DNA from 3 places in the Noviherbaspirillum sp. L7-7A genome. Region 3 is predicted to be linked to each of the others. Evidence: predicted binding sites of a transcription regulator. Region 3 holds the regulator's gene; each other region holds the start of a gene.
What was found. The regulator FliA, encoded in region 3, starts transcription of late flagellar genes. The targets are predictions, from matches to a motif close to CTAAAGTTTNNNNNNNNNNNGCCGNTA.
Positions count from the first base shown of each region.

Region 1: a site for FliA is predicted at 5,862-5,888, ahead of KTQ42_RS07885 (flagellar protein FliT). Genes of this name have one in related genera too.
Region 2: a site for FliA is predicted at 6,225-6,251, ahead of KTQ42_RS02210 (flagellin). Genes of this name have one in related genera too.

Region 1 is NZ_JAHQRJ010000001.1:1,728,726-1,736,089, forward strand. It holds gene KTQ42_RS07855 (TonB-dependent siderophore receptor) at 1-1,078, opposite strand, end outside; gene KTQ42_RS07860 (ProQ/FinO family protein) at 1,587-2,015, opposite strand; gene cheD (chemoreceptor glutamine deamidase CheD) at 2,126-2,734, opposite strand; gene KTQ42_RS07870 (CheR family methyltransferase) at 2,743-3,597, opposite strand; gene KTQ42_RS07875 (sensor histidine kinase) at 3,997-5,142, shown strand; gene KTQ42_RS07880 (response regulator transcription factor) at 5,139-5,792, shown strand; gene KTQ42_RS07885 (flagellar protein FliT) at 6,073-6,438, shown strand; gene KTQ42_RS07890 (flagellar hook-length control protein FliK) at 6,447-7,364, shown strand, end outside.
Region 2 is NZ_JAHQRJ010000001.1:483,422-490,785, reverse strand. It holds gene KTQ42_RS02240 (metal-dependent hydrolase) at 1-386, opposite strand, end outside; gene KTQ42_RS02235 (hypothetical protein) at 460-657, opposite strand; gene fliS (flagellar export chaperone FliS) at 813-1,280, opposite strand; gene KTQ42_RS02225 (flagellar protein FliT) at 1,715-2,056, opposite strand; gene fliD (flagellar filament capping protein FliD) at 2,062-4,107, opposite strand; gene KTQ42_RS02215 (flagellar protein FlaG) at 4,127-4,513, opposite strand; gene KTQ42_RS02210 (flagellin) at 4,612-6,132, opposite strand; gene sugE (quaternary ammonium compound efflux SMR transporter SugE) at 6,472-6,789, shown strand; gene KTQ42_RS02200 (NADP-dependent malic enzyme) at 7,098-7,364, opposite strand, start outside.
Region 3 is NZ_JAHQRJ010000001.1:1,894,228-1,901,591, forward strand. It holds gene aceA (isocitrate lyase) at 1-804, opposite strand, end outside; gene KTQ42_RS08615 (hypothetical protein) at 1,276-3,435, shown strand; gene motD (flagellar motor protein MotD) at 3,495-4,274, opposite strand; gene KTQ42_RS08625 (flagellar motor protein) at 4,282-5,022, opposite strand; gene KTQ42_RS08630 (RNA polymerase sigma factor FliA) at 5,004-5,735, opposite strand; gene KTQ42_RS08635 (antiactivator of flagellar biosynthesis FleN protein) at 5,741-6,574, opposite strand; gene flhF (flagellar biosynthesis protein FlhF) at 6,567-7,364, opposite strand, start outside.

The DNA.
Region 1 (7,364 bases), 170 kb from region 3:
TGGCAAGCCGTCCGGTGATCTCGGCGCGATAATTCTCATTCTCATAGGCCTGGCCGCGGGCGAAGTAATTGAGCAGGGTGCCGTTGCCGCTGGCCAGGCTGTCGTTGCGGAATTCGGAAAAATGGCGGTCGCGCTCGGTGCGCGCCTTGCCGGCTTCCAGCAGCAGCGACCAATTGTCGTTGATCGAATAATCGGTGCGAAACAGCAGGTTGGTCGCCTGGGCATCGTATTTCTGCCATTCGGAAGCCAGGTTCTGGCGGTTGTCCGGCACGGCAGGCAGGACGATGCGGCCACTGCTGGCGGCAGGCAGGCGGATCGCCGCCTGCTCCGACACTTCCTTGCGGTAGTGCTCCAGGTCCAGCCTGAAGCCCAGGTCGCGGCTGGCGCGGAAGTCGAGCGCGGCGCTGGCCAGCCGACGGCTGCCGCCATAGTTGGCGATGCCGGTCTCTTCCCTGCCCTCGACCAGGTTGACGCGGGCGCCGAACTGCTGGGCGTCGCCGAAGCGCCGGCCGATGTCGGCATGCACGCTTGCGCCGCCGTACTGGTTGGCGGTCACGGCGAAGTTGGACACGTCCTGCCTGCCGGCCCGCCTGGTAACCAGGTTGACGATGCCCGACGGCGGCACGAAGCCGTAATACAGCGACGATGCGCCCTTCAGCACCTCGGCCCGCTCCTTGTTCTCCAGCGGCACGTCGATCAGGTTGATGATGGGCAGCGAGCCGTTGAGCCGGTAATTGCCGCGGTTTTCCACCAGAATGCCGCGGATGGCGATGTTGTCGTAGGTCGAGCCGGTCAGTTGCGAGCGGGTTACGCCGGCGGTATTGCGCAGCGCATCGAACAGGCCCGAGGCGGCCTGGGCATCCAGCACCTCGCGGGTTACCACATTGCTGGTCTGCGGCACGTCCAGCGGCGCGAGGTCGCGAAAGGTACCGACCTGCACGCTGCTTGACTTGTAGCTGCCGGCACGCTCGCCGGTTACGTCGACCGGCGCCAGTTCGGCGGGGGCGGTCTGGGCATGGACGGAAGGGAAATGGATGGCGGCCAGCGAGAAGGCAAGCGCAGTACGGCGCAATGGCATGGAATTTTCCTTGGTCTGGTGAATGCCCTCCCCGGCCGCAAGGCATGCGCGGCGTGCGGCAACGCCGCGGCCGGGTCGGGACGGAACAGAGGGATTTCTGGCTGACTGCCGGCAGGAAGGCCGGTCTGGCTGGCGGAAATGGCGATGAACGTGGCCGGGCGCTAGCCGCGCCGGTCACGGGGTCTCTTATCTTTTTGAAACACGACCGCCATTTTAATGGGAATCATTCTCATTTACAAATCGACAGGTGGAAAGGCAATCGATTGTGAGCTGGCGTTGGACTGGTTTCGCATGGCGCTCGTCTGCCGTTGGAAATTGCACGGCCTGGTCGACGGTCTTCCTGGATTGACCAATCGTGCAATGCCCCTGCGGGGTATTGCACCCTACGGGACGACGGTTGCGGTTCTCTTGCTTTCGACTGGTCGCGCCGGCTGCGCCGGCACAATGCAATCTTCCTCCGGCACTGCCCTTTAAAGTCTGGCCTGCCGGCGCAGCATGCTCCTGATGATCAGCGGCCGCGGGAGAACTTCGCCGCCAGCTGGTGCAGCTTTTCCTCGCTCTGGCGGCGCGCCTCTTCGGCTTGCTGGGCAGCGCGCTCGGCGCGGCGCTGGTCGGCTTCCTTCTTCAGCCGCTCGCGCACCGTCTGCGCGGCATGGCTGCGATGGGTTTCGGTGACTTCGCCATCGACCTGCCCTTCCAGGTTGAAGCGCTCGGTGGCCTTTTCCATGGCCTTCAGGTAACGCAGTGAATTGGTGTGCATGCCCAGGGCAATGCGCAGTACCTTGCGGTTGACATCGGGCAGCTTGGCGATGAGCTGCTTGTCGATGCCGATGGCCAGCGGCTTGGCTTGGCGGAACACCTCGAAATCAGCCTGCAGCTGTTTCAGCAGGACGCGTGCGGCCTGCGCCGGGCTGGGAACGGGAGTCGGTGTAGTCATGGACAGCTTGCGGGGTTGTTTTGAAATGGCGGGAGCATAGCACGCCGGCCGCCGTCGGCCGGCTGGCGCCGGGCCGGCGGCGGAAAAAAATCGCCGGATGGCGCGACGCCTCAGAACAGCTCGACCGCGCCGCCGACCTTGCCGCCCTGCAGGCGGCTGGCATAGTCCTGTTCACGGTTGACCAGGGTATTGTTGTTGAGTTCCCGCAGCTTCTTCACCAGCACCCGGCCGGTGCGCGGGAAGAAATAGACCTTGCGCGGAAAGATGTCGTTGAGGTCTTCCGCCACCACCCTGATGCCTTCAGCCTTGAGATAGGCCCGCACGAAGGCGGCATTGCGCTCGCCGACATTCAGCGCCGTCAGGCCGCGCAGCACATTGCCGCCGCCGAATACCTTGGCTTCCAGGTTTTCCCGGCGCGCGCCGCTTTTCAGCAGTTCGTTGATCAGCACTTCCATCGCAAAGGTGCCGTACCGGGCCGAAGCCGAAATCAGCGGATTGTCGCTGTCGCCGCCGTCCGGCAGCATGAAGTGGTTCATGCCGCCGATGCCGGAAACCCGGTCGCGTATGCAGGCCGCCACGCAGGAACCCAGCACCGTCACGATCAGCATGTCCTTGATGGTGCAATAGAACTCGCCAGGCAGGATCTTGGCGGCATCGCTATCGAAGGTGCGGTCGTAGTACAGGTTGCTGGCGAAATGCTCGGGCGTGGCGATAGGCATGGATGCTCTCAGAGTGTGCGAGCCGAAGCCAGCTGATAAACCGTCTTGGCGCGCAGCTTGAATGCGTCGCTGACATACAGGAAATTTTCCGAGTGGCCGGCAAACAGCAGGCCGTCGGGCTTCATCAGCGGCGCAAAGCGCGACAGGATGCGGCCCTGGGTCGGTTTGTCGAAATAGATCATCACATTGCGGCAGAAGACCACGTCGAAGGCCGACTTGATCGGATAGCTGTCGTCCAGCAGGTTGATCTGGCGGAAGGTGATCAGCTTGCGCAGTTCGGGCCGCACCCGCACCAGGCCGGCCTGGGCGCCGGTGCCGCGCTGGAAGAAGCGGCGCAGCCGCTCCGGCGAGAGCCGCTCCACCCGCTCTATCGGATAGACGCCGGCTTCAGCCGTGGCCAGCACATTGGTATCGATGTCGGTGGCCAGGATCTCCGCAGGCGGCGTCAGCGTGCCGTAGGCTTCGCACAGCGTCATTGCAATGGAGTACGGCTCCTCGCCGGTGGACGCGGCCGAGCACCAGACCTTGACGTCGCGCCGGTTGCGCACATGCTCGGCCAGGATAGGGAAATGATGCTCTTCCCGGAAAAACGAGGTCAGGTTGGTGGTCAGCGCATTGGTAAACGACTCCCACTCGGCGCTGGCGCGGTCGTGCTCCAGCATGTCCAGATAATGTTCGAAGGAATGCATGCCGATCGAGCGCAGCCGGCGTGCCAGGCGGCTGTAGACCATTTCCTGCTTGCCCGGCGCGAGCGCGATGCCGGCCTGCTTGTAGATCAGCGAACGAACCCGTTCGAAATCCCGAGCGGTGAATTCGAATTCCTTCAAGCCTTCGGCACGTTGCTGCACCCGGCTTGTTTTCATGCTGACGACCATCGTTTGCTCGCGGGGTTTGGTGTTGCGTTTTTCAAAATGGGGGCAATGCAGGTTCAGCGGGCTGCTGCCAGTCGTACCGCCCGCTGCAATTTCACTTTCTGCTTCTGCCTTTGATTATCGGCAGCCGGCGCTGAGTCTTTAGCAAGGTCTCCGCTGGCCCGACAGAAGCGGAGTTATATCTTAATTTCCTATAAGAAACAATAAGGAGTGTGCGCTTCCGGTCACACGCCGCCACACTGAGCCCGGCCTGGCTTCAGCTTTCCACGCAAAAATGCTATTGTGCGGCAATCGTTGCAACGTTCGATAAGAGCCATGCAACAAATTTACGAACAAGAAATAACAATTGCCGTTCAAGCCGAACGCGGCGCATGGCGGCACGAGAACAGCATGGCGGCAAGCATTCAGCAAGATAGCCAGGAGGCGGCCAACCAGGCGGGCACATCCCACCTGCTGGCCGTTGCTTCCAATACCCCGGGCCTGGTGTACCAGTTCCTGTTGCGCGATGACGGCACGCAGGCCTTTCCCTATCTGAGCCGCGGCTGCGCCAGCCTGCTGGGCATTTCCGCCAGCCGGCTGCGCAACGACCCCGGACTGCTGCTGCAGCTGATCGAACCCGAAGACCGCGCCTCCTACCTGGAGACGATGCAGGCTTCGGCCAGCCGCCTGGCCAGCTGGAACTGGGAAGGCCGGATCTGGATAGAGACCTGGCACGACATCAAATGGATCAACCTGCGCGCCACGCCGCGCCGCGTCGATGGCGTCGGCATCCAGTGGGACGGGCTGATGACGAACATCACCCAGGGCAAGAAGGCGGCGCAGGACATCCTGCGTTCGCGCCGCCAGCTGGAAGAACTGTCGGCCCACGTGGAGCGGGTCAAGGAAGAGGAACGCACCCGGATCGCCCGCGAGATCCACGACGACCTGGGCGGCAACCTGACCGCCATCAAGATGGCCCTGTCCCAGCTCACCCGGCGCCTGCCCCAGGGCGACACCCTGCTGCGCGAGAAGGCCGACTATGTGGATGCGCTGGTGGACCGCACCATCGAGGCGGCGCACCGCATTTCCCGCGACCTGCGCCCCAGCACGCTGGACCTGGGCATCGTCGCGGCGATTGCATGGCAGGCGCAGGAATTCGAGAAGCAGCTAGGCATACCGTGCGAGCTGCATGGGCCGGGCGCCAGCGGCGAGGATATCGACCTGCCGCCGGACCAGGCGACCGGCCTGTTCCGCATCTTCCAGGAAACCCTGACCAACATCGGCAAGCATGCAGAGGCGTCGCGGGTCGACGTGCGGCTGGACGTGCTGGATGATGCAATCGCGCTGGAAGTGCGCGACAACGGGCGCGGCCTGTCGCCGTCTGACCGGATGAAGCCCAAGTCCTTCGGCATACGCGGCATGGTCGAACGCGTGCATGCGCTGGGCGGCATGCTGGACGTCGGCCCGAACGACGCCGGGCCGGGCTGCCGGGTGGCGGTGCGGCTGCCGCTGCCGCCGGCGGCGCGTGAACATCATCGGGAAACGGCTGCGTCATGAACAGGAACAGCGGGAAAACCATCCGGGTGCTGATCGCCGACGACCATGCGATCGTACGCGAAGGCCTGAAGCAGATCCTGGCCGACACGGCCAATATCGTGGTCGAGGGCGAAGCCGAGAACGGCCTGTCGGCGGTGCAGCTGGTGCGCGGCTGCGACAGCAATGTGCTGCTGCTGGACATTTCCATGCCCGACCGCAGCGGCATCGAGGTGCTGAAGCAGATCCGCAAGGAAAAGCCGGCGCTGGCGGTGCTGATGCTGTCGATGCACCGGGAAGACCAGTACGCGGTGCGGGCGCTGAAGGCCGGCGCGTCCGGCTACCTGAACAAGCAGAGCGCCCCGGCCGAGCTGGTCAATGCGATCCGCCAGGTGGCGTCCGGGCGCAAGTACATCAGCCCGGAACTGGCGCAGCAGCTGGCCAACCAGGTCAGCGACGACCGCGACGAGGTGCTGCATGAAAGCCTGTCGGACCGGGAATTCCAGACCCTGACCATGATCGCCTCGGGCATGGCGGTCAGCGACATCGCCGCCGAGCTGGCGCTGTCGGTCAAGACCGTGAGCATGTACCGCTCGCGCCTGCTGGCCAAGATGCGGCTGCGGCACAATGCCGAACTGACCCATTACGCAATCAAGCACAAGCTGGTGGACTGATACCGGGCCCAGGCCCAGGCCTGCCATGACGCGCCATGTTGATGCCCGAATAAGGGCAGCTTTGCCCCTCTAAAGTCCTGATTGAAGCTGCCGTTATACCGTTAGAGTGTGATTTTCGCGCCTCGGGCGCTTTTACGACGCAAGTCGGCAGCGCGGCCTCAATCGGATCTGGAGACAGAAGTATGTTTGGAAGTATGCATGGCGCCATCAGCGCCTGTGCCCTGCCCGCCTCGCGGCGCGCCGACGACGCGGCCTGGTCCGGCCTGACGATGGCGGGCGCATGGCTATGAGCAGCGAGGAAGTCATCCGGCTGTATGAGAATGTATCGACGCTGACGCGCCAGATGCTCACCGCAGCCCGCTCGAATGACTGGGACGCGCTGCACCGGCTGGAACAGGCCTGCGCCGATCAGGTGGAAGTGCTCCGGCATGGCCAGCCGGCACCGGCGCTGCCGGCTGAACTGCGGGCGCGCAAGGTACGCCTCCTGCAATCCATCCTGGCGGACGACCGCGAGATACGCAACATTACCGAACCTTCATTGCACCAGCTGTCGCGGCTGCTGCAGGGCGTCGCGCAGCGGCCGTCCCAGCGCGATGGCCACAATGGTCATGGCGGCCACAACGGCCATAGCGGCCACAAGGGCTAGACCCTCCCATGGCGGTTACTCCTGGCATCAGCGGCACCGCCGCGGCTGCGCCCGTCGGCGCCGCGGTGCCGGTCGCCGCGCTCGGCGACCCCGGCCAGGAAAGCCTGCGCCGCCTCACCGCGCTGGAAACCGGCAAGGCCTTTCAGGCGCAGGTGCTGTCGCGCCTGTCCAATGGCGACTTCGTCGTGGGCATTGCCGACACCGCCGCCCGCATGGCTTTGCCGGAAGGCACCCGGGTCGGCGAACAGCTGTCGCTGACCATGGTGGGACGCGAGCCGCGCCCGCTGTTCCTGCTGGAGCGGCCTGCGGCCCAGGACCAGGCATTCGTCAGCCCCGCCGCCCGGCTGGTCAGCAGCCTCATGAAGGACCGGCCGGCTTCAGCGACGCCCGCAGCGCTGGCCGGCGCCGCGCCGCTGGCCGCGCCAGGCACGCCATTGCAGGCCGCGCCGCTGGCGCAGGCGCTGCAGAACAGCCTCGAGTACAGCGGCCTGTTCTATGAATCCCACGTCAGTCAGTGGGCGCACGGCGCCCGCTCCCTGCCCCAGCTGCAGCGCGAGCCGCAGATGCAGTTCCTGCAGATCATTCCTGCCGACAGTGTTTCCGAACTGCGGGTGGTGCAGGGCACGCCCGGCCTGGCCGCGGCTTCCCCTGCGGACGCCGCGCCGCCAATGCTGGACGCCGCGCCCCTGATCCGCCTGCAGCTCGACACCCTGGAACAGCGCAGCGTGAGCTGGCAGGGCGAACTGCTGCCGGGCCAGGCGATGCAATGGGAAGTGCGTGAAGAGCCGCGCGATCCCGCCGCCCCGGCGCAGCCGCCTGCCGAGCGCGCCTGGCAGAGCACGGTCAGGCTGGAATTGCCGGCGCTGGGCGCCGTTGCCGGCAGCCTGCAACTGCAGGGAGGCCGCCTGCAACTGGCGCTGCGCGCA
Region 2 (7,364 bases), 1.4 Mb from region 3:
GCCTGGCTGGCCGGCAAGATGCCCAGCGCCGCCACCGACTGCATCAGCCCTGCCGGGCCATAGACCGGGGCATTGGTAAGCTTGGCCAGCGCCGGCGCATCGGCGAAATGGTCGAAGTGGCCATGGGTCACCAGGATCAGGTCGACCTTGCCCATTGCCTCCAGCGACTTGAACTGCTCGGGCGTCTTCGGATTGCTGGTGACCCAGGGATCGATCACGATCACCTTGCCGCCCGGCGTGGTAATGCGGGTCGTGGCCTGGCCCAGCCACTGGATCTCGGTCTTGCCCTCGGCCTTGCTCTCTGCCTTGTCCTGCGCATGCAGATGGGGAGCGGCTGCCAGCAGGGCGGCAAGCATGGCGGCGGCGTGGAATGCGGTTTGTCTCATGATTTTTCCTTGTTATGGCAGTTCACATAAAAACGGCGCCTTCAATGAAGGCGCCGTATGGCGATGCCGGCCCTCAGGCCAGCGCTTCCTTTGCCGCTTCCTCCGGCGTCAGCCCGTCGTAGAACTGGTCGGTGAACCACTCGATCTGTTCCTCGATATGCTCCTGGGCTTCTTCCACCGTGGCGCCGCCCTTCACCAGAAACCCTTCCACTTCGATGCACCAGTGAATCAGCGCCAGGGTTTCCTCGTCGAGTTCCTCTTTCTTGGCCATAGCGTCACCTTTCATCAAGTCGGCACGCCTGTCTTATAGCACGGCCCTGCGTCTTGCAGCAGGGGAACCGGCCGCCGGTGCGGCTCTGCGCAAAAGCCGCGGCGATTGTGCAGTGCAACCGCCATCGAACACGCTGGCGCCGGCGCCGTTCCCGCTCAGACTGCGTAGGCGCGCAGGCCCTGCGGCGCGGCCGCCGGCGGCTGCATCGCGGCAGCGCGGCTGCGTGCCGCGGCTTCGGGATCGATCGCCAGCCATGCGCCGCGCAGGTCGCCCAGCAGGCGCTGCGCCTCTTCGATGTCTTCCGTGCGGTTTTCCAGATTGGCGCGCAGCAGGCGAGCGGAAATGTATTCGTACAGCGAATCCAGGCTGCCCGCGATGGCGCCGCCCGCCGACCTGTCCAGGCTGGCGCGCAGGCCTTCCTCGATGATGCGTATCGCCTTGGAAATGGCGCGGCCCTTGGCCGCCACATTGTTGGCGCGCATTTCGATCAGCGCGATATTGAGCGAGGTGAGCGCGCCGTCGAACAGCATCACGATCAGCTTGTGCGGGCTGGCTGCGGCCACGCCGGTTTCCAGGCCTACACTCGCGTAGGCGTTTGCGCCCTTGTTCATCGAACCAAACATTGCTCTCTCCTTGAAGTCCCTGCGCCGCCGCCTTGCCGGCGCTGCTTGTTTGCAATTTCACTTTCCTTAACGGCACATCCGGATGAATCATTAGCGTTTACAGGATTGAATGCCGATAAAAATTTTCGGTGGGAGAAGAAGAAAGCGTTAAAGCGATGCATACCTGCAAATTGGATCGAAAATTCGCAGGGTGGAATACCCCAAAGGGGCATTCCACCGCCTCTGCCGTTGCAAGCGCCGGGCTGGCGTGGCTACCGTGGCGGTATCGCATAATGCCCCTTCGGGGTATTACGCCCTACGTCTTCCATGATGCTTTACCTGCTCATAAAAATTTTCCTTGGGATGAGGAAGAAGGAAAACACGGGACCGCAGCCCAAGGGCAGTCGCCTCATGCGGAACACCCGCCATTGCAGCGGGCCGTCATGGAAATTGCGCTAGCCGTAAGCCCTGGCAATGCGCCGTGCCGAGTCAACGCTGTCGAGCAAAGCGCCAACGCTCGCGCGCCACTCCAGCGCCAGTTCGCGGCGCTTGGCCTGGTTGGCCAGGATCTGTTCAATCAGCGCCTGCTGCCTGCGCAGCACGTCGGCAGGACGCCGCTGGCCGGCGTCGGCCTGCTGCAGCATCGCAAACAGCGCATCCTGCTGCTGCTCCTGCCCGGCCAGCAGTTCCCATTCCCGTTCGCCGGTGGCAGCCAGCATCCTGGCCGACAGGTCGGCCATCTTCTGGTAGGCATCCAGCAGCTGGGCATCATCAAGCATGGGATGGTCGTGATTCATTATTCTCAGTCGGAAGAACTCGACAGCGACGCGATCTGCTTCAGCTGCTGGGTCAGGTAGGAGCTCACGGAATTGAGCTTGCTGATCTGGGTGTCGAGCGCGGTGAACTGCTTGCGCAGGGCCGCCTCGCGGTTGCTCAGCCGGTTCTGCTCCGCTTCCTGCTGCTTGCGCAGGCTGGTGATCGAGGAATTCAGGCCCTTGGTGCGGGCATCCAGGCTGCCGTTCTCGCCGATGATGGTACCCACCAGGGCGCCGAACTGCGACGCATAGCCACGCGAGAAGTTAATGGTTCCACGGTCGCCCGTGGCGCCGCCGGTGATGGATACCTGCAAGCCTTCCGCATCGCCAGTGCCGGCGGTCAGAATGCGGCCCTTGCCGGTTGCGCTGGCGCCGTTGATGGTTCCAGCCACATCCTCCCCCGCCACCGACAAGGGGCTGCCGCCGAAGACCTGCTCGGCGGCGGTGCCCGACACCGTGAACGTCGAGCTGCTGCCGTAAGCATCGGACGTGATCGCAATCTTGCCGTCCACCACCGCCACCTTCACCGGCGAACCGGCATAGGCCTTGCTGGCATTCATCTTCGATTGCAGGTCCAGCGCCAGCGCGGCCGCATCGGCGTAACTGTCATTGAGCGTGATCTCGCTTTGCACGCCGGCCAGGCCCAGCGACAGCGTATTGGCCGGCGCTGCGAATGTCAGCTGCGTCGGCGCCGCTGCCCCGGTTACCGTGCTCTGGCTGGCCATCTGGCTGATGTTCAGGCCGTAGGCGCCGGCCTTGGTGGCGGCGGTCGAGGTGGTATAGGACACCAGGCTGTCGCTGGCCTTGCCGGCCGCGGCGAACAGCCCTGCCACATCGTTGAAGTTGGTCTCCAGGGCCTTGGTCAGCTTGGCGGTATCGAGTTCCAGGTTGCCATTCTTCTGCATCGTCACGCCGATGTCGGACAGCCGGCTGTAGGCGCCATAGCCGCCGCCGATCGAGCTCGACAGCAGTCCGCGCAACTGGCTTTGCGCACCGCGTATCGAGGAATCGCCATTCAGGATGGCCCCGGTCTTGGTGGTGGCGTTATAGGCGGAGGCATCGCTGAGGGTCTTGGCGATGGCATTGTAGGCGCTGACGAACTTGTTGACTGCCGATACGACCGAGGCGCTGTCGCGCGCCACCGTCAGCGTGGTCGGGCTGCCGGCATTGGTCTTGGCCAGGTTGAGCGTCACGCCGGCAATGGCGTCGGTGACGGTGTTGGATGGCTTCTTCACCTTCAGGCCGTCGAGGGTGAATTCGGCATCCTGCGCCGCCACCGTTTCCTTCAGGTTCTGCGTTGCGCTTGCCGGGTCATGGTTGAGCAGGCCCGACAGGCCGCCGTCCGGGTCGTCAGATACCGATATCTTCATGCTGCTGGCTTCGCCGGTGGCGGTATTGGTCAGCACCAGACGGTTGGGCTGGGCGCCGCCATCGTTGACGATGGTGGCGGTCACGCCGATCTTGGCGCCATTGATTGCATCGCGTATGCCGGCCAGGGAATTGTTGCTGGAGCCGATGGTGACGGTCTTGCTTTCAGCGGTGCCGGGCTTGAAGGTCGCGCCGGTGTAGGTGCCGTCGGCGTTCCTGGGCGGCGCGGGATAGATGCCTGAGCCGGCCGGGGTTTCAACCGCTCCGGCGATGGTGCCGAACTGGAAGGTGATGGTGCCGGTGCCTACCGTCGTCGCGGTCGATGCCTGGCCTGCTGTCACAAGCTTCTGGGCCTGCGCCAGCTTGCTCACTTCCAGCGCATAGGCGCCGGGCGTGGCGGCCGACGTCGCCTTGGCCGACAGCACTGCGGCATCGGCCACGCTGGCGGTGGCGGCCTGGAACTGCTGCACCGTCGACAGTGAATTGACGGCGGTCTGGAATGTCGAAAATGCGCTTTGCACCTGCCCGAAGGCCGACACCTTGGACTGGTAGGACGCTTCCTGGGTCTGGAGCGAAGTCAGCTTGCGTCCTTCAACCGACATCAGCTGGGTCACGATGGTGTTGATGTCCAGGTTGGAACCGATGCCGGGAGAGGACAAGCCCATTTGCGATACTCCTTGCGTGTTATGCCTGCGTCTTGATGAACATGCCCTGGAACTTGTCGATCTGCTTCGATATCGCCAGCAGTTCCTTGGACGGGTATTGCCGCAGCACGGTATCGGTGTCGGTGTCGACCACCTTGACGATGGTGCGGCCCGAATCCTCGTCGATGGAGAACAGGATGCTGCTGGCATGCTGCTTCATTGCGGCATTGAGTTCTTCCACCCGCTGCCTGACTTCCTTCGGATCGGCTTCGGCCGTTTCGGCGCCGGTACTGATACCAGCCACTTCCTGCTGCTTCACGGCCTCCGGCTGCCGCGCCGCGCGCAGCTGCAGATCCGTCTGTTTGTTGTCTGCGCCCTGCGTGGCGAGCGGCGACAAACCGGCGCCTGATACTGGAGCGATGTTCATGATGCACCCTTTCTGCTAATGACAAAACGGAAAACAGTCGCCCGTTTTCCGTTTTATTCGAGAGAACGTCCTGAAACGTTACCGGGCGAGCCCGGCGATTAACCCCTCAGCAGCGACATCACGCTGTTGGGCAGCTGGTTGGCCTGGGCCAGCATCGCGGTACCGGCCTGCTGCAGGATCTGGCTGCGGGTCATGTTCGCGGTCTCCGAAGCGAAGTCGGTATCGGTGATGCGGCTACGCGATGCCGACAGGTTCTCGGTCGTGGTCGCCAGGCCGGAGACCACCGAGCCGAAGCGGTTCTGCAGGGCGCCGAGGTCGGAGCGGCTGTCGTTGATCGACTTCAGCGCGCCGTCGATGGCTTCCAGGGCTTTCTGGGCGCCGGCGGCGGTGGAGATGTCGATGTTTTCGACGCTTGAGACCGAGGACACTGTGGTGGCAGCGGTGACGCCGGTGGCCAGGCCAGCCTTTGCCACGCTTGCGCCGCCGACGACGATGCCGGCGGAACTCGTGCTCGACAGGCTAACCGTGCCGTGGGTGGTAGCCGCTACGCCGGCGGTGCCGCCGGTGACGGATTGCGTGCCCATGCTCAAGCCGGTCTGCGCATCCAGTGCGGTCTTGTTTGCAGTGGCAGTTGCGGCATCGGCGGCACTGCCATTCATTCCCAGCGCCACGTCACGACCGTCCGCAGCAGTCAGCTTGACTGCGCCAGTTGTGGCATCCGCAGTCGCCGTCACGCCGGTCTGGGAACTGATCTTGTTGATGGCGGCGGCAACGTTCGCGCCCTGGCCGGCAGCAGTCGTGCCGGCAGCGATCGCGCCGACATCCACGCCGTTGACATTGAACGTATTTGCAGCAACCGCCGTGAAAGCCGTGGCCGCGCTGCCTTGTACGGCGGTCGAATTGGCGGTTGCGGTCACACCGCTTTGAGCCGATACGGCATTGATCGCGTTGGCAACCGAGTAGGCACTGGCGGCCGACTGACCGGGCGCGGCGCCAACGTTGGAGGCGCCAACCTGCTGGCCGTTCAGGGTCAAGTCGCCGGCGGCAAGCGCAGCGGTGGTTGCGCCGCTGGTCAGCTTCGCGCTGCTCGACTGGCCAGCGCTGCCCAGTTCAGACGTACGTGCGCTGCCGATCTTGTTGACAGTAATGCGGTCGTTGTCAGTGTTGTTCGCGCCGATCTGGAAGGTCTGTGCATTGAACGAGCCATCCAGCAGCTTCACGCCGTTAAACGAGGAGTTCTTCGCAACGCGGTCAATCTCGCTCTTCAGCGCGGTGACTTCGGTCTGCAACGCAGCACGGTCCGAATCGCTGTTCGAAGCATTGGCTGCCTGCACCGACAACTCACGCATGCGCTGCAGGTTGTTGGAGATCGAGCCCAGGTCGCCTTCGGCGGTCTGCGCCAGCGAGATGCCGTCGTTGGCGTTACGAGCTGCTTGATTCGAGCCGCGGATCTGGGCGGTCATGCGCTCCGAGATCGCCATGCCGGCGGCGTCATCCTTGGCGCTGTTGATGCGCAGGCCGGAAGACAGGCGCTGCAGGGAAGTCGTGAGGCCAGCCGACGAGCTGCTCAGGTTACGTTGTGCATTCAGGGAAGCGACGTTGGTATTGATAACGGACATGCTGTTCTCCTAAGAAACTGGTTAAGAAATCTGGCTACTCAGCCAGCCCGTTCGGTGCCCTGTTCGGCGTTCCCTGCGGGTTACAAGTTACTTAACGGAGGGTCCTGAAAAACCTTGAGGAACTTTTTGAAGTTTTTTTTAAAAAGACTTGACAGTTGACTAGTCGGCCCTGATGGCCCGGCTTTAACGGCAACTGATGCAAATTCTTTAATAATCCTGCATAAACGGCACATCCATGTGCAGCGAGGCAGAAGGCTTGCTTGCGCTCTTCACCGATTGCCGCGGATTGCGTACCGTTGAGGCTTTGCGTTCAACGGCGCGCGTCGCCTTTACGGATTCATGGACTGGATACTTCTCATCATCGCCGGCCTGTTCGAAGTGGCCTGGGCCATTGGCCTCAAATACACCGAAGGCTTCACCCGCCTCTGGCCCAGCCTCGGCACCGCCGCTGCAATGCTGGTCAGCATAGGATTGCTTGGCGTTGCAATGCGCGCCCTGCCGGTGGGGACAGCGTACGCGGTCTGGGTAGGCGTGGGCGCGGTCGGCACAGTCATCCTTGGCATCGTGCTGTTCGGCGAATCCGCCAGCCCGGCACGGCTGGTCAGCGTGGGGCTGATCGTGGCCGGGATCATTGGCCTGAAGCTGGCGGGGGAATAAGGCTGTTGCCATTCAAGCGCCGTTGAGGGCGCCGTGACAACGCTACCGAAGTACGAAAACTGCAGGTTCGTAGGGTGCAATACCCCGCAGGGGCATTGCACTATTAGTCGATCAAGAAGTCGGCCGACATGACTATTACGGTTTGCGACCCATGGTGCAATGCCCTTCGGGTATTGCCTCCTACGCGAGCGACATTCCCTTCACGTCAAGAGCCATTTTCATCGCCGGCCACCCTGCCACGCAAATAAAACAAAAGGCAAAAAAAACCGCTGCCTTCAGCAGCGGTTTTTGTTCAAAACCCAAAGCGCTCAGCGCTGATACACCGCATCTACCACGCACAGCGCCGTCATGTTCACGATACGGCGCACGGTGGCCGACGGCGTCAGGATATGTACCGGCTTGGCGCAACCCAGCAGCACCGGCCCGATCGCGATGCCGTTGCCGGCCGTGGTCTTGAGCAGGTTGTAGGCAATGTTGGCGGCGTCGATGTTGGGCATCACCAGCAGGTTGGCTTCGCCGCTCAGGCTGCTTTCCGGCATGGTGCGCTTCAGCAGCGCCGGGTTCAATGCGGTGTC
Region 3 (7,364 bases):
ACGGGAAATCGCCTGCTCGATGCCGGGACGCACGCGGTAGAAGCCTTCCACGGTGCGCTCGCCGGTGCAGAACGGCTTGTCGATATCGTCCACGTCCGAGGTCAGCAGGTCGGCCGCTTCCGCGTCGGTACGGGCGATCACCAGGGTCGGCGTGCCGGACACGTCGGCCGCCAGGCGGGCTGCCGCCAGCTTTTCGCAGGCTTCGCGGGTCGGCACCAGCACCTTGCCGCCCATGTGGCCGCACTTCTTCACCGAAGCCAGCTGGTCTTCGAAGTGCACGCCTGCGGCGCCGGCTTCGATCATGGACTTCATCAGTTCGAAGGCATTGAGCACGCCGCCGAAGCCGGCTTCCGCATCGGCCACGATGGGCGCAAAGAAGTCGATGTCATCCTTGCCCTCGGACCACTGGATCTGGTCGGCGCGCTGGAAGGTGTTGTTGATGCGCTTGACCACCATCGGCACCGAGTTGACCGGGTACAGCGACTGGTCAGGATACATCTCGCCGGCCAGGTTGGCGTCGCCGGCGACTTGCCAGCCGGACAGGTAGATCGCCTTCAGGCCAGCCTTCACTTGCTGCATTGCCTGGTTGCCGGTCAGCGCGCCCAGGGTATTGACGAAGGGCTCGGTCTTGAGCAGGTTCCAGAGTTTCTCCGCGCCGCGCTTGGCGATGGTGTGCTCGATCTGCATCGAGCCACGCAGGCGAACCACGTCTTCAGCGGTGTAAGGACGCTTCACGCCTTCCCAGCGCGCATTCTCTGCCCAATCTTTTTCCAGTGCCTGGATCTGCTCTTGACGGGTTGCCATGGTGATTTCTCCTGTGTTGATGTGAGTGATTCGGATCGGTCCGGAAGCGCTTGAAAACGTTCCGGCATGGGATAAATAGTAGGCTTTATTTTGCAGGGCAACAAGGTCTTATATAAGACATATGACATAAATAATTTTCTTTATAATCATAACTTTATTTCTCTTATTTTGCGATGCGGAATGATATTCCTGTTGGTGAAATCAAAATCTGGTGCCATGCGGCGAGCACTTTTCATAATATGGAAGTCTGTTTCCGGTTCATGAAATCATATCCTTTGCAACGTTCCTGTCTGCTCCGCGGCTAGTAAAGCCTGAAGGAAGCATCAATACTGGCTGAATGAGGTAATCGATTCAGCATGCCATGGCGAGGAACGTCTAAGTTCGATGCAGTGACAGAGCCGGCGCCCAATGCCCCACGACTAGCAATGTGGCGCATACACCGTCAAACGCAGCGCATTGAAAGGAGGCTTTATGTCCCATATAGGCAAACTGTATTTCCAGCCAAGATCAACTGCAGCCAGTGATCCAGACGATTCCGAATTGAAGCGTGAAGTTGCCGAGCCGACCGATGACGAAATCACCGAGTTTATTGCGAATGCCAAGAGGCCCGTCAGGGAAAGAACATCCAAAAGTTTGCCAGGTGCAAAATGTCTATATGAGATAAGCACCTTTGAGTACATCAAAGAAATGCTCGGCAATGTGTTCTATGACAATAAGCAGCGAAGGCAAGATGCGCATGATGCTATTGAAACTTATATACGTCCACGGCTTGCCCAAGCAACACTTTCGCCCGGCAAACGACAATCCCTACTCATGCAGTTGCACAATCGGGTTGAACAGCGGGAATTAACCTCTTCATACGAGAGTAGTGAGAGCGTACCGCATCAGGAGTCAGCTCACTCTTCTCAAGCCGCTCAGTTGATGTCAGCCAAGGAAAATACCGTCGAGAATGACATCCTTTTGCCATATGGAGTGTCTATTGCCTATGCAAAACCATCCCAGATAATTGCCAGAGCAAAGATCATCAAAGACAGGGAAATCAACCGGGATACCGGCAACAAGAATCTTCATTCGGATCAATACCTACTTTCTGCCACAGAAGATACCCCTTTAATCCCTGACTTTCACGATCGGATTCCGTACTACAAAAATGAGCTTGAAAAAGCTGGAGACGCTAATACCATCGTCCTTGAAGTATACGACGATAGGGAGGAAGAATGGCGTGCTGCCTATGCTGCAGCATATGCCTTTTGTACCGCTTCCGGCGAAACAAAGAGAATCATGCTGATTCCACCATTAAGGATCGTGGAAAAAAAAGAATTAGACAAGAAAAAAATGCCTGATCTCCAAGAAAGAGAAGTAATAAAGATCATGTCATGGATTAAGGAAGAAAAAAGTACTTACGTTACCAACGAAAATGAAAGTGATTTAGAGGATGATTTGGAATTCTCAATCAGGCCACGATCCGATACAGAACAAAAGCTGAAAGATAAGAAACTTAGGGAGGAAAAAGAACTTAGGGAGGAAAAAGAACTTAGGGAGGAAAAAGAACTTAGGGAAGAAAAAGAACTTAGGGAAGACCAAGCCCAAAATATCAGGATCAAGCGACCAATCAAAAAGAAGGTAATTAACTTGGAAAGTTTCGACGAAGGCAAAGATGTTGAAAAAACACCAAAAGAAAAAGCGGAGGATATAGAAAAAAAGCTGCGCCAGCTCAATAGCCTTGCGAGGCGAGGATCAGCTCCTCTTAGGCTGCATGAAATTGAGGTTAACGGCGCTATGGTGCTTCATTTGGGTCCGAGGGAGCCAACACAATACATTCGCGAAAGTTTGTGGCTCCTTCCTGCGGAAAAAAACGCCATGTGCGAAGAAATACATCACGCTATACAAAGGTATATTCGCCCTTGGCTAGAGCGACATGCTAAGGAGGCATTTCCTGCAAATTTTAAACCGAACATGCCGGAAAAGTTGGAGAACGCCGAAAACAATCCACAACCAGTCCACACCAACTTGCAAATTACAGAGCTTCTGGACAAATTGCATCACCGGGTCCATACCAAACGCATTCAACCCCAAGCCTTTTACGGCAATAAGCCCAAGGGCGCATCAGACAAACACGATGTCGACAGTGTTTACAGCCCGGATATGCGCAAGACGTTTAATGGCATGACCACGGTTCCTAAAGGTTTGTCCATCGCTAAAATTGCGCCGTTTAAAGTAATGGCGGATATACGAATTGTGACGCCAAAGACTCACCGTGTAGCAGATGCATTTCCGCGCACCGGGCTCAATGCCTGCCCTCCGAGCGGGTGGATAAGAAAAATGCGCGCAGAGAAGAACAATGCCGAACTCGCAAAAGAGAACTATAAAAGCATCCTGAATGCCTATGGGCAGAACAAGGAAACGATAGTGCTTGAAGTTCACTTCGATAAGCAGTCTCACTGGCGCGCGGCATATGCTGCCGCTAAAGAATGGCTGGCTAGCCAAGCTTCTCACAGCAGGCCGTCTATTATGCTTGTGCCCCCCTATGACTCAGATACTTTCACACCATCGGGTGACGCCAGGGTCGATAAGGAGGGATGGTCAAACCTGATGGCAGAATTGGTCGGCATGCACAATTTAGCAACTTGACATGCATCCTGCTGAAACTGTTTTGGCATGCAGGCCGCATAAAGAGCTGGGTGTATTGCTCACCGTACCCCCGCCCCAATCTCCACCTCCCGCTGCACATCCGGCAGATTCGACATGATCATCAACTGCACCCGCCGGTTGCGCAGCCGGCCTTCCGGCGTGTCGTTGGACTCCACCGGACGGTTCGCGCCGTGGCCGATGGCGGTCAAGCGCACCGGTGCCACGCCGTTGTCGATGAACAGCCGCACCACGCTGGAGGCGCGCACCGAGGACAGTTCCCAGTTCGAGGGATACAGCGCATTGCGGATCGGCACATTGTCGGTGTGGCCTTCCACCTGGATCGCATGCAGGTCGTCCTTCAGCACCTGCGCCACCGCGGCCAGCGCCTCGTTCGACTGCGCTGACAACTTCGCATCGCCCGGCGCGAACAGCACGCTGGCATTGATTTCCACCGTGATGCCGCGCGCGCCCTGGGTGACTTTCACCTTGCCCTGGCTGGCCAGAGGCGCCAGCGCGGTCAGCAGGTCGCGCGCGATGGTGGTCAGCTGCTCCTTCTCGCGCCGGATCGCATTGTCGTTCAGGCGGCTGCGGTAGAGGGACTGGCGCGGCAGCAGCGGCAATTCCGGCGCCAGCCTGTCACGTACCGGCGGCGTGGTGGCCGGCAGGCGACCGAAGGCGGTGGTCAGGGCATTGGATGCCACCTTGACCTTGCCGTCATTGACCGAGGACACCGCATACATCACCACGAAGAAGGCGAACAGCAGCGTGATGAAGTCGGCATAGGACACCAGCCAGCGCTCCTGGCTCTCCGGCTCCTCCTCGTAGCGTTTGCGCGCCATGGCCGGTTCAGGCGGCCCAGGCCGCCATGCGGTCCTCGATCAGGCGCGGGTTCTCGCCGGCGGCCAGGCCCGCCATCACTTCCACCAGCATCTCGCGCCGCCCCACTTCATTCTGCACTCGCGCCTTGAGCTTGCCGGCAAGCGGCAGGAACAGCAGGTTGGCCAGGCCTACGCCGTACACGGTGGCCACAAAGGCGACCGCGATGCCGGCGCCAAGCTTGCTCGGGTCGCCCAGGTTCTCCATTACCTGGATCAGGCCCAGCACCGCGCCCAGGATGCCGACCGTGGGCGCATAGCCGCCGGCCGATTCCCACACCTTCACCACGCCCCGCTCACGCCGCTCGTAGATATTGATGTCCTGCTCCAGCACCAGCCGCAGCCGGTCGCCGTCGGTGCCATCGACAATCATGCGCAAGCCTTTCCGGATGAAGGGATCGGGCTCGCGCTCGCAATAGCGCTCCAGGCTCAGCAGGCCTTCCCGGCGCGCGCTGTTGCTCCAGAAGACGAAGGAGCGCGACAGCCTGGCATGGTCGTCATCCGCCGGCAGGAAGGCATGGCGCGCCATGCGCAGGGCGGCGATGAAATTGCGCAGGCCCGACTGCATCAGCACCGCGCCCAGCGTGCCCACCACCACGATCAGGAAGGCCGCCGGCTGCAGCAGCGAGCGGGCCTGGCCGCCTTCGAGCATCTGGCCGGCGGCGATGCCGCCTACGGCCAGCAGCAGGCCGGCTAGGCTACCCCAGTCCATGCCTGCTCCCGGAGTCTGGCGCGCATGCGCGCGACGGCCTGGCTGTGCAGCTGGCAGACCCGCGATTCGGAGACGCCCATGATGGCGCCGATTTCCTTCAGATTCATTTCCTGCTCGTAGTACAGGCCCATCAGGATCTTCTCGCGCTCGGGCAGGGCCTCGATGGCCTCGATGACGGCGCTGCGAAAGCCCGTGTTCATCAGCGCCTGCAGCGGATCGGCCGAGCTGTCGGTGCAGTAGCGGTCCAGAAAGTGTTCGCCGGCTTCGCCATCCTGGAAGTCTTCGTAGTACACCAGCTGGTGGCCGCCGGCGTCGGCCAGCATGTCCTGGTATTCCGCCAGCGACATCTTGAGCCGCCCCGCCACTTCGCTCTCGGTGGGCGGGCGGCCCAGCTTCTGCTGCATCTCGGTCATCGCGACCTCGATCTTGCGCATGTTCTGGCGCATGTTGCGCGGCATCCAGTCGCTGCTGCGCAGTTCATCCAGCATCGCGCCGCGTATGCGCTGCACCGCATAGGTCTCGAACTGCGCGCCGTGGGTTTCCTCATAGCGGCTGATCGCATCCAGCAGGCCGATCATGCCGGCCTGGATCAGGTCGTCGACCTCGACGCTGGGCGGCAGCTTGGCGCGCATCAGGTGCGCCAGCTTCTTCACCAGCGGCGCATGCTGCGTCAGCAAGTGGTTGCGGTCGGATTTTCCTTGTACGGTGTACATGTGCTTCAAGCCCCGATGGTGGCGCCGCAGGGCAGCGCGCTGCGCCGGCCGCCCGCCTGCATCGTGCAGCGGGAAAAGCGGCCGGCCAGGTCGCGGAACGCCACGGAGGCGCCCGCCAGTGGAAATGCGTCGATCACGGTACGGCCCAGGCGTGTGGCCCGCACCAGATGCTCGTCATGCGGAACCGACCCGATGGATTGCAACTCCAGCGCCAGGTAACGCCGGGCGGCCGCTGCGATGTTCTTGTAGATCATGCCGGCGCGCACGATGCCGGCGCCGGTCACCAGCACGCTGACCGGGCGGCGGCCATAACGCTCCGACACCCGCTTGATCAGCGCATAGGCGGCGGTAATCGATTCCGGGCTGTCTTCCACCTGCACCACGATGTCGCCCTCGCCCATCGCCTCTAGCGGCAAGGCGTTGGCGGCGTCGAGCTCGGCATCGACCAGCACGATGTCATTGTCCAATGACAGCTTTGCAAACAGCGCCGACAGATGCTCGCGCTCGAAGGCATTGGTGCTGCCGCGGGCCATGACGGCAATGCCAAAGCCCTGCGGCATCGGCAGCACCACGTCGGCCAGCCGCGCTTCGGCGCGCGCCGCCTGCAGCAGCGTGCCGCCATGCATGCGGTCCAGCCCGGCACCCACGCCGCGCGCGGTGGCGCAGGCGTCGAGCAGCAGCACGCCGCTGCCGGTGCGGGCCAGCGAGGCGCCCAGGTTCAGCAGCGTGGCGCTTTTTTCATGGTCGGGCGTGGCCGACAGAAAGGTCAGCACCCGCGGCGCCGGTTTGGCGATCATGCGGCGCAGGCCTTCGGCCTGGTCGATGCGGATGCTAGCCAATTGCCACCTCGCGCAGCGACTGGTCATTCATCATGCGGGCGGTGTTGCCGATCACCAGTGGCAATTCGTCGTCCTGGTACTGGAACGGCGCGGTTTCGCGCTTCATCTTGAAGGCGCGGTCGATCAGGAAATTGGGGCGGGCCAGGTGCAGGTCTTCCGGCACCCGCTGGCCATTGGCGATGTATTGCAGCTGCAGCTTCTGGCGGATGATCACGTCCAGCACGCTGCCGATGGTGGCGGCTTCGTCGAGCTTGGTGATGATGGCGCCGGCCAGGCCGTTGCCCTTGTAGGCGCGCACCACTTCATTGAGCGTCTCGCCGGTGGAGGTGGCCGACATGCACAGGATGCGCTTGACCGGGGTGTCGGCGCCGGACAGCATCGCCACCTGCTCCGCCACCATCTGGTCGCGCTGGCTGGCGCCGGCGGTATCGATCAGCACGGTGTGCTTGTTCTTCAGCTCGGACAACGCGATGCGCAGGTCGGCCTCATCCTTCACCGAATGCACCATCACGCCGAGGATCTTGCCGTAGATGCGCAGCTGCTCGAAGCCGCCGATACGATAGCCGTCGGTGGTGATCAGGGCCAGCTTGCCGGCGCCGTGGCGCATCACGCACCGCGCCGCCAGCTTGGCGGTGGTGGTGGTCTTGCCCACGCCGGTGGGGCCCACCAGGGCGAACACGCCGCCGTTGTCGAGGATCGCGTTTTCATCGGGCGCGGCCGACAGGTTGCGCATCAGGACGCCCTTGATCCAGGCCATGCCGTCCACGCCGTCATGCTCGGGCAGTTTTTC